2 regions of the Cytobacillus pseudoceanisediminis genome follow, and region 2 is predicted to be linked to the other one. Evidence: riboswitches for the same ligand, from Rfam matches in the RefSeq annotation. Region 2 holds a riboswitch; the other holds the start of a gene.
The links. A riboswitch is a leader RNA that binds a small molecule or an ion and turns the genes downstream of it on or off. The one in region 2 is predicted to bind ZMP and ZTP.

Region 1 (4,033 bases), 230 kb from region 2:
TAAAACGGCGGATAACCTGATCTCTTTTCGCCTGGGGGATATCACCATGAATTCCTTCAGCCGAATAGCCTCTCTTGATAAGACCTTCCACCACTTCATCTACACGCTTTTTAGTCCTTCCAAACACAATAGCCAGTTCAGGTGACTGAATATCCAACAGATTGCAAAGCACATCAAATTTTTGTTTTTCATGCACTTCCATATAGTACTGCTCAATATTTTTAACAGTCATTTCTTTCGCTTTGACTTTAACCATTTCTGGTTCCTGCATGAATTTTTCAGCAAGAGACTGAATTCTTTTTGGCATTGTTGCTGAGAAAAGAAGGGTTTGGCGCTCACCTTTAATTTCACTTAAAATTCTTTCAATGTCCTCGATGAAGCCCATATTAAGCATTTCATCCGCTTCATCCAGAACTACCATCTTGATGTTGCTTAAACGGATTGTTTTTCTTTCAATGTGATCAATTAACCTTCCCGGTGTAGCAGCAATAATATGCGGGTGCTTTTTAAGCGCACGAATTTGGCGGGTGATATCCTGACCACCGTAAACAGGAAGTGTCCGGACTCCTTTTACCTGTCCTATACGGTTTAATTCTTCTGCCACCTGTACAGCAAGCTCCCGTGTTGGCGCAAGGACTAGACCTTGAATACCTTCGTTTAAATCAATCTGCTCTAACAGCGGCACACCAAAAGCAGTGGTTTTTCCAGTTCCAGTCTGCGCCTGGCCAATCATGTCCTTCCCCTTCATTCCGATTGGAATTGCCTGTGCCTGAATTGGTGTTGGTTCCTCGAAGCCCATATTGGAAAGGGCTTTTACTATTTCATTACTTAAGCCAAAATCTGAAAAAGTTGTCAAAATATAATTTCCTCCTTGAATTGCAAATCTTATTAGGTACTGAAAGATTGTTTTTTGTATAAAGACATGGACACTTTACTAGGCTTTCCAGTTTGTATCTCTTTTTTACATTTCCGTTTGCACTATTTTTAAACTTTTTGAAAGTGAAGTATTTTAATTGGGTGAAATGAAAAATACATATTCCTAAAAGCAGTTATTACAGAAGATCTGTTTTGAGGAATGCTGAAGGCTACAAAGTGGATAAGCAAACATAAAAAGGTGATGCATGATTAGACATGCATCACCTCATTTTAAGCAAAATTATGCTTTTGTTACGTTAGCAGCTTGAGGTCCACGGTTACCTTCAACGATTTCGAAAGTTACGTCTTGACCTTCTTCTAAAGTTTTGAAACCTTCAGTTTGGATAGCGGAGAAGTGTACGAATACATCTTGACCTTCTGAAGATTCGATGAATCCGAAACCTTTTTCTGCATTAAACCATTTAACTTTACCTGTGTTCATTTGTGTTGCCTCCCAATAAATTGTTTTTCACTATAATGTACCATATAAACTTAAACATAAAAAAGTCGCAGCTTGCAGAAATGAGGATGAACGATCGCCTACATTTCTTTGCAGCTACGACTACTTATCCAAAAAGTATATAACGAACTTTACAGCGTTAACCTAATAATAAACGACACCCAGTTATAAGTCAATCCTTTTAAAGATCAATTTTTATTTAGGGATAAATGAACTATTTATGCTTCCCTTGTATTTCAGCGATTTTTTCTGCAGCATGAACAGTATGTTTCAAAAGCATGGAAATCGTAACAGGTCCAACTCCTCCAGGTACGGGGGTAATGGCAAACGCCTTTTCAGCACAGCTTTCATACTCTGCATCCCCAATATTTCCTTCATTATATCCGGCATCAAGGACAATAGCTCCTTCTTTAATCCATTCACCCTTGATAAAGTTAGGTTTCCCTACAGCTGCTACTACAATATCAGCTTGCTTTACAATTTGGGGCAGATTTTTGGTATATGAATGGCACGTAGTGACTGTTGCGTTTCGATTGAGTAAAAGGGCAGAGACCGGCTTGCCAAGGATTGGGCTTCTGCCTACGACTACAGCATGCATACCTTCAGCACTCAATTTATAGAAATCCATAATTTCCAAAATAGCTGCAGGTGTACAGGACGGATATTCACCAAAACCGAATGCGGTCTGTCCATATCCAAGGCTTGTAACACCGTCTACGTCTTTTTCAATAGCAATAGCTTCGAAAGCTTTTCGTTCATCTATATGTCCTGGTACGGGATGCTGTAGAAGGATTCCATGTACAGAAGGATCATTGTTTAATTCTGCAATCTTCTCTAATAGTTCTTGTGTTGTTGTATCCTTTGACATATGAATACGTTTTGATAATATGCCAAGTTTTTCACAAGCATTCCCCTTCATCCGTACATACGTTTCAGAGGAAGGGTCATCTCCCACCAAAATTGTGGCTAAGCAAGGGACGATATCCTTCCCCTTCAATTCTTCAATTCGATCCTTTAATTGGTCTTTCACATGTTTTGCCACAACAATTCCATCAAGAATAATCTTTTTTCCATGCATATTCCTCCTATAGGAAAAGCACCTATTCGGCTGACGGGCTTTTCCATTTTGTTATGAAAAAAAGAGACAAGGGTATCCCTTATCTCTGCCCAGACGACCGGCTATACATAGACGCAGCTCCCCAGCGGTTCATTCCGCATTGTCGTCAGTCACTGCGATTTTGAAAAGCTATTCTAATGAATACATCATACCACAAAAACACAAATAATTAAACTGAAACTTATTCAAACGTTCGTGTTTTTTTGCGAGATATATAAAAAAGGACAGCAAATACTGTCCTTATAAATGATATATTTGAGTTAATTAGTTATACCTAAAACAATGAAAGCCCTGCCTCTCTTCCATCCTTGCGGCTCCTAGACCGCGCCAGTGGGAATCAGGTTGGTCGGAATTCTTTCCGACTTAGATGCTCTCTGAGATTTTAATATTAAATGGTAAGAAACTTACTGAAGTAAAAATACGGAGAAGTGTCTGGTTTATAGAAGATGATTAAGAAGAAAATTCAGCATTAAGCTGTCCACACAAATTATTCTTAATTACAAACACATGCTTACTCTTTCAAAATCCTAAAGAGCATGAAACATAATAAAAAGCCGCAGTTTCACAAAAAAGAAGGTTCGGCTGCCGAACAATCCAAGTGAATTAACGACTTCAACAATATACCTCAAATACTTCAATCACTATGTTATCTTATTTACGGTAAAGTGTCAAGAAAATAACTTGTCACCCGCTTATTAGCCTTCTCCTTTATACTCTGTTACATCAAAATAATCGGTTGTGTCTTTATAGCCATTAAATCCAATATCCAGATCATGAAAATATCGGTGCAATTTAATTAAAACTTCCTTATCCTTAGTGCCCGACTGCACAGTTTCTGCCAGCCGTGTTATTGTGCCCAGGTCAGCCTGCAAATCCTCATTCTCAGCTGATATTTTTTTAAGCGAATTTACGATTAATTCAGCCTGATCTCTTTGTTTTGGCCAGCTGACTTTACGATCTCTTCCCCATCCAAGTGTTTCATTATAAAAAGTATGATTGGAGGCAATGAAGTCCCCTAAATCATCGTACATTAATCCCTGTTCAGATGTCTCCGCATTTGCTGAGGTTTTTTGAACCTTTGATTCATCCTTATTTAAAAAGACAAGTACACTATATGCTATGGCAATAGCTATGACCATTCCCAGAATTGAAAGAAACCTGTTTAATTTCTTGTTTTTTAGCAATTTGAAAGCCTCCATTTGATTTTGATAATGTATGCTGAAACTAAATGGAATTATTGCCATTCTTCCTTGTCTGAAGAAACCTTCCCTGACTGCAAATGTTTTCCATGTTAATACATTCTATGCCAACTTTCCTTTCCCCTTCAACACCAAATAAAAAAGCTTTTAACACTGAGTGTCAAAAGCTATTTCTGATTTTTCTGAGCAAGGAAAACCTCGATAAAATCAATAACAAAACGTTCCAGATCAAACTCCATCGCTATATTATCAAGTGTTTCGGGCGGATCAACTTCGGGCACCGGCCTAAAGTCAGCTATGCTTTTACCCTTTGCCTTTCCAAACTGTTCTATTCTCACTCTT
Region 2 (4,033 bases):
GCACCAAATGATGCGGCCATTCCTGTACAAATCGTTCTCACATCAGGCTTTATATATTGAATCGTGTCAAAGATGGCAAACCCTGCGGTTGTCGAACCGCCTGGACTATTAATATAAAGGGAGATATCCTTTTCAGGAGATTCAGCTGCAAGAAATAGCAGCTGGGCAATCACACTATTGGCAACCACATCATTAATCTCTTCTCCTATCATGATAATCCTGTCTTTCAACAGCCGTGAATAAATATCATAAGAACGTTCTCCCTTGCTGGACTGCTCAATGACATATGGTATTGCTGTCACCTGTATCCCTCCTGTTCATTGCGGATCTATGCCGCCATACAGAGAGTATTAGAAGAAGATGGAACGCGCAGTACAGGCTTCTGGGCATGACTTTCAAGGGATCGCAGAAAAGGTATGGTTTTTATCAGGATGGACGGGTCTTCCGCTGCCACTGATTGCTGCAGCAGCTGAAATAACTTTTCTTCTTCCTCATTTGCAAAAGAATCCTCAGCCTCATCTTCCACTGGGTGCTGAAGCTGCTTCCGTGCACGGTTCAGCGAGGACTTCACTGCAAACTCAGTGGTCCGAAGTATATCAGCAATCTCTTTTGTTTGATATTGAAACCCTTCCTTCAGCGTGAAAACAACAGCCTGCTTTAATGTCAGCCTATTGAGGAGATGGGTGATTGCTTCTGTGCCATCAGGGCTGAACTCCTTCATTTCCCGTTCCGGCGCCTCTTGAAGCTTTTCCCGCTTTCTGTTTCTAAGAGTGTCAATCCAGCAATTATAGACAATCTTCTTTAAAAGAGCCTGATTAATTTTCTCAGGCGAATAGCTTCTATAAGCGCGGATGATTGCCTCATGGGCCAGATCGTCCCCGTCCCAGCGGTTCTGTGCAAGAAACCGGCTATAACGCTGCAGTGAAGGATAGATATCTGCAATACAGCTTTCCTTCTGCTTTATGGAATCCCTTGATTCAGCCTGAACTTTCCCTTGCTTCATAAACCTGTTCACTCCTTTAATACATCTCTGCTTCTATAACGGAATAAGAGAACAAAAAGATACGGGTGATTAATATTTTTTATCAGTTTATTCTAAGGATAGCTGATTTTATACTTGTCATATACCTTTTTTGATTCATTCCTTCGTGCAGTTAAAAAAAGCCCCAATCCCTGCGGAATTGAGGCTGTATTTTTATATAATTCGTGACTTGATAATGCCTTCAATTTGATTAATCTGTTCAAGCAGTCCAGGGATGACATCACCATTAACTTTATTATCGATATCGATCATGGTATACGCATATTCACCGCGGCTGCGGTTCACCATGTCCGCAATATTCAGCTGGTAGCTTGAAATAGCAAGTGTGATTTGGCCGACCATATTAGGAATGTTTTTATGAAAAGCAGTGACACGCCGCTTGCCTGTGTAAGGAAGAGCAGCATTTGGGAAGTTAACTGAGTTTTTGACATTGCCTGTTTCAAGGAAGTGCTTCACCTGTCGTGCTGCCATGACAGCGCAGTTTTCCTCAGATTCTTTTGTTGAAGCGCCAAGGTGCGGAATTGCCACTGCGTTTTTCATTTTCAGGATATTTTCATTTGGGAAATCTGTAATATACTTGCCCACTTTTCCGCTTTCAAGGGCGGCTGCCATATCTGATTCATTCACAAGCTCCCCGCGTGAGAAATTCAGAATATGAACACCATTCTTCATCATGCTGAATGTATCTTCATTGAACATTTCCCTTGTATCATCGGTTAATGGAACATGTACAGTGATATAGTCAGATTCTGCAAACACCTGCTCAATGGTCATGGCGCGCTGAACATTGCGGGATAAGTTCCAGGCAGTGTCAACCGAAATGAATGGGTCAAAGCCTACGACATCCATATCAAGTTCAAGTGCATCATTGGCCACAAGGGCCCCGATTGCCCCCAATCCGATCACACCGAGAGTTTTCCCCTTAATTTCTTTTCCGACAAATTGCTTTTTCCCTGCTTCTACAAGCTTAGGAATCTGGTCTCCTTCATCTTTCAGCGTTTTGGTCCAGGAGATGCCGGCAAAGAGATTGCGGGATGAAGCCATTAAGGAAGTAAGCACCATTTCTTTTACTGCATTCGCATTGGCACCAGGTGTATTAAAAACAACAATGCCCTGTTCAGTGCATTTCTCAACCGGAATATTATTCACACCCGCGCCTGCACGGGCAATTGCTTTTAATCGATCACCCAATTCCATTGAATGCATATTAAAGCTCCGAAGGACTATCGCATCCGGATTGCCGCTTTCATTATCGATTGTAAATTGATCCTTGTTAAACACCTCAAGACCGCTTGGCGCAATCGCATTCAGCGTTTTAATCGTCTTCACTCTGTCTAAAGTCATGGTACTCACTGGATTCTCCCCTTTTCAACTAACTTTGTCAGATTTTAAAACAGAAAGAGGCAAGGGTAGAATCCCTTACCTCTGCCCAGGCGAACGGCTTCGACACTATGTGCTCCCTCGCGGTGATCCGCGTTTCGCCAGTTACACATAGCCTTTTCAGTTTTTTAAATCTTATCAAAGTCTTCTGAAAACTTCAACCCTTTAAAGCGCTTACATTACTAAAATTATTTTTTATTTTTTCTACAGTATATTTTTCTTATTTTGTACACTATGCTTTTCGAAGTTAGTTATTAGGATAACATTTTCATTTCTGCAATGTACGCAAATAATTTCTGTTATCCAGTCATAAAAACAGCTTATAACATTTTATCTGTAAATAAAATTTGACTATCCGAAAGAAAATGTAAAAAACTGCTTCCCTGCACCTCTCTCCTTTTATCAGATTTTGCGAAGTTCTTTAACTTCCGCTTCTGCTGCACATTCATAAACACCAGAGTATTCCACAAGTCCGATCTCGCAATTTTTGCCGATTTTTACATTTTTCCCTCTTACGACAAGAGCTGCTGTGCCTTCGAGTTCGATGTCATCCCCTTCAATTAAATCCGCCTCCAGTTTCAAGGGAAAAATGGATTTGATTAATTTTAATAGGGTTTCTCTATGCTGTGTCACTTTAATTTTTCTGCCGCCGATTTCTTTCGCTTTACTGTCTCCAAAAAGCTTAATATCAATAGTTTCAGCGTTCAGTAAACCATCTACTGAAAATGTCCCTTCAGCACGGAAGACCTCCGCTTCACAGTCCCCTTCAATAGTTACTTTCCCATTCACAGCGATTACTTCGCATTTTACAGAGCCTCCGATAGTGGATCTTCCGGCGACTTCAAGGTTTTGACAGCTGACAGCTTCAGAAATGACGGCAGAGCCATTGATAACAAGGGATTCAGCTTTAACAGCTCCATGGATCTTTGCTGCACCACTGATCTTTCCCTTTTCAGTTTTTATGTTTCCAAGGACAGTGCCCGTCCCGTTACAATGAAATCTCTCGCATTCAATATCACTGTTTACCGTTCCCTTTCCATTTAATTCAACCTTCTGATATGTACCTCCATTAGACGATCCCACTCCATTAATTATTAAGTTCCCTAGTGTTTTCATATTCACAGCAAAATTCCCCCTATACCAATTTGGATTTTAATTCCTCTGCACAATGTTCTAACGATAAAGTGGCGGCCACTTTTGTTCCTTTTTCAAGCAGGACTTGTTCCCCGTTAACCGAAATCAGGCAGCTGGACATTCCAAGTTTGCGAATAAAGCAGATAACAGCTTTTGGCTGCTGCAGGATACTTTGATGATCACTCAATAACTGAAGAAGCATTTTCCCTTCCTCGATATGGATATCTCCGGATTCAAGCAGGATGGAAAGGATATAAAGCTTCAAAATCTCATGGTAATTGAATTCGTTAAGCTCTCCCTGTGTCTCGAGAAAGATATTCATAACCGGTTCAGAAGCTATCCCTTTAGCAATCAGGCTTTCCTTTGTCAGCTTCAGATTCGAAGCATTCAAGGAAAACAAATCTGCCAGCTCATCCAGTGAAAGGCTATCCTTCATCTTTTGTATTTTATCGACTCGCTCCAGAATTTTCTCTTTTG

Region 1: linked by a shared signal. The riboswitch ahead of M5V91_RS02690 (bifunctional 5,10-methylenetetrahydrofolate dehydrogenase/5,10-methenyltetrahydrofolate cyclohydrolase) and the one ahead of M5V91_RS03895 (phosphoglycerate dehydrogenase) in region 2 are both predicted to bind ZMP and ZTP.

What each region holds. Positions count from the first base shown of each region.
Region 1 is NZ_CP097349.1:485,720-489,752, reverse strand. It holds gene cshA (degradosome RNA helicase CshA) at 1-856, opposite strand, end outside; gene M5V91_RS02695 (cold-shock protein) at 1,157-1,357, opposite strand; gene M5V91_RS02690 (bifunctional 5,10-methylenetetrahydrofolate dehydrogenase/5,10-methenyltetrahydrofolate cyclohydrolase) at 1,590-2,453, opposite strand; ZMP/ZTP riboswitch at 2,534-2,616, opposite strand; gene M5V91_RS02685 (hypothetical protein) at 3,188-3,676, opposite strand; gene M5V91_RS02680 (nucleoside hydrolase) at 3,859-4,033, opposite strand, start outside.
Region 2 is NZ_CP097349.1:711,513-715,545, reverse strand. It holds partial or broken gene clpP (ATP-dependent Clp endopeptidase proteolytic subunit ClpP) at 1-302, opposite strand, end outside; gene M5V91_RS03900 (sigma-70 family RNA polymerase sigma factor) at 329-1,003, opposite strand; gene M5V91_RS03895 (phosphoglycerate dehydrogenase) at 1,196-2,395, opposite strand; ZMP/ZTP riboswitch at 2,463-2,541, opposite strand; gene M5V91_RS03890 (polymer-forming cytoskeletal protein) at 2,825-3,538, opposite strand; gene M5V91_RS03885 (YhbD family protein) at 3,558-4,033, opposite strand, start outside.